DNA from 2 places in the Lysinibacillus sp. GbtcB16 genome. Region 2 is predicted to be linked to the other one. Evidence: riboswitches for the same ligand, from Rfam matches in the RefSeq annotation. Region 2 holds a riboswitch; the other holds the start of a gene.
The links. Region 2 has a riboswitch for S-adenosylmethionine ahead of KVT27_RS15580 (methionine ABC transporter ATP-binding protein). Riboswitches for the same ligand answer to the same signal wherever they lie in the genome.

Region 1 (3,169 bases), on a different contig from region 2:
ACCAACCTACGCCCACTCATATCATTCAAGCATTGCAGGAAGCAGCTGAAAATCCTCAAAACCACAAATATTCGCCTTTTCGTGGTATCGCCGAATTACGTCAAGCGGCTGCCGACTTTTATAAACGAGAATATGATGTGGAGATTGATCCTGATACTGAAGTAGCGATTCTTGGTGGCACAAAAATTGGTCTTGTTGAGCTACCTTTGGCTGTGTTAAATCCAGGCGATACGATGCTATTACCCGACCCGGGCTATCCAGACTACTTATCTGGTGTTGTATTAGGTGATGTTAATTTTGAAGTGATGCCACTATTTGCTGAGAATAATTTCTTACCTGATTATGAGGCCCTACCTAAAGAAGTTAAAGAAAAAGCCAAGTTACTTTACTTAAATTACCCAAATAATCCTACGGGTGGTACCGCTACACTTGAATTTTTTGAAGAAACCATTCGTTTTGCTAAGGAGCATAATATTATCGTATCACATGATTTTGCTTATGGTGCAATCGGATTTGATGGCAATAAACCTATTAGTTTCTTACAGGCAAATGGTGCAAAAGAAGTTGGAATCGAAATGTACACATTATCAAAGACTTATAATATGGCAGGTTGGCGCATAGGCTTTGCTGTAGGTAATGCTGATTTGATTGCCGCGATTAATCTTATTCAAGATCATTTGTTTTGTAGTCAATTCCCTGCTATTCAACACGCAGCAGCTATTGCACTGACCTCTTCGCAGGAATGTGCAGATGAGCTAAGAGCTACCTATGAGCGTCGTCGAAATGTTCTAATCGAAGAAGCTCATAGAATTGGCTGGCAAATAACGGCACCAAGGGGCTCCTTCTTTGCCTGGCTCCCTGTCCCATTAGGTTTCACTAGCGAACAATTTGCCGATATTTTGCTCGACAAAGCTGATATTGCGGTAGCCGCAGGAAATGGCTTTGGTCAATATGGAGAAGGCTATGTGCGTATTGGCTTACTTGTAAGCGAGGAACGTTTACGAGAAGCCATGCATAGAATTGAGCAATTAAAATTATTTTAACATGGAACAAAATGGAGTCCTGTAGCTTTCACTAGCTACAGGACTTACTATTTTTCAATTTTCCTTGGAAGATCTAACTCCTGTTCTAATGGATAAAATTGTACGTGACCTGTTTCATCATCCAACTGACGGATATGCTGAATGCCTTGAACTTCTGCCAGCACTATATCTGCTGTTATGACGATATTTCCGCCCTTTATAAAATGACCGCCTGAAACCACTCCCCATTGATCACTCATGGAACCATGGAAATGCGTTTCATATTGTGCATCACGCTTACAAACAACTCCTGAACCTTGGATAAACTCGAGTGGCCCCTCTTTCTCGACCACATCACTAAATTGAACTTTAATGTGAGAAGTTTCATCAGGTACTAAATAAACAAAGCTACTTTTTTGAAAACTACCAATACAACTAATAATGGTTGCTGATTCAATTTTATTCTCTTCACAAAGTGCCTCAATTCCTTCAATGATGTCTGTCCCCATGAGAAGACGAGCACTAATCACCTTACCAAATGAACCTATGCCATAATTAACTCTTACGGACAATCTTCTCCCTCCTTCGCGACAAAATATTATAACAATATAAAAAATTTTAATAATATTTATTGACTTACTATACCCTATAAATTATATTAGTTCTATCGGAAATACAAAAATATAATATGAATCTCTTATCAAGAGTAGCTGAGGGACTGGCCCTATGAAGCTCGGCAACCTCCTTTTATGAAGGAAGGTGCTAAATCCTGCAAACGAAATTCGTTTGATAGATAAGAGAGGACTTTTTTCATGAGCCTCTCTTAATTTGTAAGAGAGTTTTTTTTATTTTCAAAAACCGATAAAACAATTTTTGGAGGTAGTTTTCATGAAGAAGAAAAATAAATTTTTAGTAGGTTTAGCAAGTCTTACATTAGTAGCAGCACTAGCGGGCTGTGGCTCTAAAGAAGATAGCAAAGGAAAAGGCGAAGCTATCGATGAAAATAAAATTGTTGTGGGTGTCACTTCAGGACCTCATGAGCAAATTGCAGAGGTAGCTGCTAAAGTTGCAAAGGAAAAAGGTCTAGAAGTAGAACTAAAATCATTTTCTGATTATGTTTTACCAAACACATCCTTAGCAGAAGGAGATCTTGACGCAAACAGCTATCAGCATAAACCTTTCCTCGATACATTTAATAAAGATCACGATACAGATTTAGTACCGGTTGGCAAAACAATTTTAAATCCAATGGGTATTTACTCTGAAAAATATAAATCATTGGATGACGTTCCTGAAGGCGCAACATTTGGCTTACCGAATGACCCAACAAATGGAGCCCGTGCTCTCTTTGTTTTACAAGAGGCAGGCTATATTAAATTAAAAGATGGAGCGGACTTAACAGCATCTGTTCGTGACGTGGAAGAAAACAAAAAGAATTTAAAATTCATAGAATTAGAAGCTGCACAAATTCCTAAGCAGCTTAGTGAAGTAGATGTAGCTGCTATTAATACTAACTTTGCGCTGGAAGCTGGCATTAATCCGCAAGAGGACTCTATTCTTTTAGAATCTACTGACTCTCCATATGTGAACTACATTGTCGTTCGTGCAGAAAATGAAAACGACCCAACGATTAAAAAGTTCATTGAGGTTTATCAATCTGATGAAGTGCGCCAATTCATTGAAGAGGAATTCAAAGGTTCTGTAATCCCTAGCTGGTAATACGTGTGATAAGCTAAAGAATCTGCCATATTTCCACTATGGAAACCGTGCAGATTCTTGCTTTTTAGAAGTTAAGAAAGGAGCAATCAATCTGATGATTCAATTACAAAATATTTCAAAAGAATATAAGACAAAAAAAGGCAGTATTAAAGCTGTGGATGGAATCAATCTTCATGTAAAAAAAGGGCAAATTCATGGTGTAATTGGGTATAGTGGTGCCGGTAAAAGTACGCTGATTCGTTGTGTTAATTTACTAGAGCGTCCTTCAGCAGGCAAAGTCTTGATAGACAATGTGGATATTACTACCCTTTCACTTCATGACTTACGTCAAACACGACAAAAGATTGGTATGATTTTTCAACATTTTAATCTCTTAAAGACAGCAACCGTTTATAACAATATTGCAGTTCCCTTAAAGCTACTTGGTT
Region 2 (3,169 bases):
ACAGCAGAGGAGCATTTTTATGACGATTCAATTTTTCCATTATCCAAAATGTACAACATGTAAAAAAGCACAAAAGTGGTTAAATGATCATGACGTTTCCTATGAAGAGGTACATATCGTAGAGCAGCCACCAACAAAGGATGAAATAACAGCTTTATGGCAAGCAAGTGAACTACCTTTGAAGAAGTTTTTTAATACTTCTGGTATGAAGTATCGTGACCTTGGTTTGAAGGACAAGCTAGCTGATATGACTGAGGAAGAACAGCTTGAGCTACTTGCTACGGATGGTATGTTAATAAAACGTCCCATCGTAACAGATGGAAAAAAAGTAACTTTAGGGTTTAAAGAATCCGATTTTGAGCAAGCTTGGTTATAACCGTTTTTATCCTTGTTTTTATAGGAGAAGTATGGCACACTGAAAGTGAATATATTACATAATTATGGAGGGGTTTTTTGCATGAGCACACCGAAAGACTTACGTTACTCTGAAGAGCATGAATGGGTAAAAGTAGAAGATGGAAAAGTACGTATTGGTATTACGCACTTCGCACAATCTGAATTAGGAGATATCGTTTTCGTTGAACTTCCACAAGTTGGCGATGAAATCAAAACAGATGATCCATTCGGTAGCGTAGAATCAGTAAAAACTGTTTCTGAATTATATGCACCAATCTCAGGTACTGTAGTGGAAGTAAATGCAGATTTAGAAGATAGCCCAGAATTCGTAAATGAATCACCATATGAAAAAGCATGGATGATCGTCGTAGAGCCTGCTGATGCATCAGAAGTTGATAAACTTATGACAGCAGAACAATACGAAGAGATGACTGCAGAATAAGACAAGCCATAATCAAAAAACGTCGGAAACTACCGGCGTTTTTTATTATATAATAATGTATAAGTGGGTATGTCTAAATGGAGGTGGCGTAATGTTCGATGGGAAATGCTTGATAGTAGAAGGACGCTCAGATAAGCTACAAATTGAGCCAATTTTGAACGAGAATGTTACAATACTATGTACGAATGGAACAATTGGAGTGCATCAATTAGAAGAGCTACTCGATCCTTATGAGGGCTGTGAGCTATTCACTTTTTTTGATGCCGATACTTCAGGCGATAAGCTACGTGCATTAATGGACAGACATTATCCTGAAGCAGAGCATTTACGTACAATGCCAACCTATAAGGAAGTAGAAACGACACCACGAAAAGTGTTAGCGACAATTTTACTGCGTGCACATTTTTCAATCCATAATGAATATATTTTGTAAGGTTGCGTGAGATGAATGGAAGAATGGTCAAAAGAGCAGTGGGAAACGACATTACAGTCGGGAGAAAAAGCTGCGTTTTATTTATATACACCGATGTGTGGTACTTGTGCAGTGGCATCGAAAATGATGTCAATTGTAGAACAACTATTACCTCACTTAAAATTAGGGAAAGCAAATATTAATTTTTTGGAGCAAATTGCTATTGAACATCAAATTGAAAGCGTTCCTTGTTTACTTGTTTGTGATGGCGGCAAAGTGATAGAAAAGATTTATGCTTTTCAATCCGTACCATTTTTGTACGAATTGTTAAAAAAATCAATTGACTGAACTTTATTAGCGTGGTAAAGTAACAAATATATTACTAAAACATTAAATATATCGAACTCTTATGAAGAGCGGCGGAGGGAAGTGCCCTATGAAGCCCGGCAACCATCACATAGTGAAAAGGTGCCAAATCACCCAAAGATTTTTCTTTGAAAGATGAGAGAACGGTTCAACGTATAATACGTGACCCCTTCTACTTGTCTATAAGTAGAGGGGTTTTTTTATATAAGAAAAGGAGTATTCGCTATGATACAGCTTCAAAATATAACGAAGAAATACAAAACAGCAAATGGCGAATTAACGGCAGTCAAAGATGTTAACCTTACTATTAATAAGGGTGAAATTTTTGGCATTATCGGCTATAGTGGCGCTGGTAAAAGTACGATGATTCGTTTACTTAATGGTTTAGAGAAACCAACAGCAGGAACAGTAACGGTGAACAATCAAGAATTTTCTTCGATTAAGGGTCAAAAACTTAGAGCAGCTAGACAAAAGGTTAGTATGATTTTTCAACATTTTAACCTACTTTGGTCACGAACAGTTGCAGAAAATATTGCCTTCCCATTAGAAATTGCAGGTGTATCAAAAGCTCAACGGGAGGCGCGGGTGAAGGAATTGATAGCACTTGTTGGCTTAGAAGGTCGCGATCAAGCATATCCATCGCAACTGTCTGGTGGACAAAAGCAACGTGTAGGGATTGCACGTGCATTAGCAAATAACCCAGAGGTTTTACTATGTGATGAGGCAACATCTGCACTAGACCCTGAAACAACAGATGCCATTCTTGATTTACTGGTAGATATTAATGAACGTTTAGGGTTAACGATTGTCCTCATTACGCATGAAATGCATGTCATTCGCAAGATTTGTCATCGTGTAGCCGTGATGGAGGCAGGCGAAATTGTAGAGCGTGGGGAAGTATTGCAGGTTTTCCAGGCACCTCAGGCGGCCATTACTAAGAAATTTGTAGCCCAAATTACAAATACAAAGGAAACACAAGATACAGTAGAACAAATCAAAGCAAATTACCCAACGGGACAACTGGTCAAACTGATTTTTGTTGGTGAAAAAACCGAACAGCCTGTTATTTCACATCTTGTAAAGCAATTCGATGTGGAAGTAAGCATTGTACACGGGAATATTTCACAAACGAAAAATGGAGCATATGGTACGCTCATCGTGCAAATTGATGGGTCGAAAGCAAATGTGACTGAAGCCCTAAGCTATTTAAATACAGTGGAAGTACAAACGGAGGTGATTGCAGATGCTAACTAATCTCTTTCCGAATGTAGACTGGGATAGCATGTGGCAGGCTACGTATGAAACATTATATATGACAGCCATTTCTACAGTTATTACATTTATTCTAGGGTTAGCCATTGGGATTGTCCTATTTTTAACAAGTCCCAATCAGTTATGGGCTAATAAAATTGTTAGCTTTTTAACAGGGTCACTCGTTAACATTTTCCGCTCTATCCCATTTATCGTGTTAATTATTTTATTAATTCCATTCACTAAGTTTTTACTAGGTACAATCCGTGGAGCTAATGCTGCTTTACCTGCTTTAATTATCG

Region 1: another riboswitch for S-adenosylmethionine. It lies ahead of KVT27_RS17235 (MetQ/NlpA family ABC transporter substrate-binding protein); the one in region 2 lies ahead of KVT27_RS15580 (methionine ABC transporter ATP-binding protein).

The regions. Positions count from the first base shown of each region.
Region 1 covers NZ_JAGXJV010000005.1:19,939-23,107, reverse strand. The annotation lists gene KVT27_RS17245 (pyridoxal phosphate-dependent aminotransferase) at 1-1,043, shown strand, start outside; gene KVT27_RS17240 (PPC domain-containing DNA-binding protein) at 1,091-1,594, opposite strand; SAM riboswitch class I at 1,717-1,822, shown strand; gene KVT27_RS17235 (MetQ/NlpA family ABC transporter substrate-binding protein) at 1,911-2,741, shown strand; gene KVT27_RS17230 (methionine ABC transporter ATP-binding protein) at 2,836-3,169, shown strand, end outside.
Region 2 covers NZ_JAGXJV010000003.1:134,213-137,381, forward strand. The annotation lists gene KVT27_RS15560 (arsenate reductase family protein) at 20-376, shown strand; gene gcvH (glycine cleavage system protein GcvH) at 458-838, shown strand; gene KVT27_RS15570 (toprim domain-containing protein) at 930-1,271, shown strand; gene KVT27_RS15575 (thioredoxin family protein) at 1,287-1,598, shown strand; SAM riboswitch class I at 1,655-1,758, shown strand; gene KVT27_RS15580 (methionine ABC transporter ATP-binding protein) at 1,842-2,870, shown strand; gene KVT27_RS15585 (methionine ABC transporter permease) at 2,860-3,169, shown strand, end outside.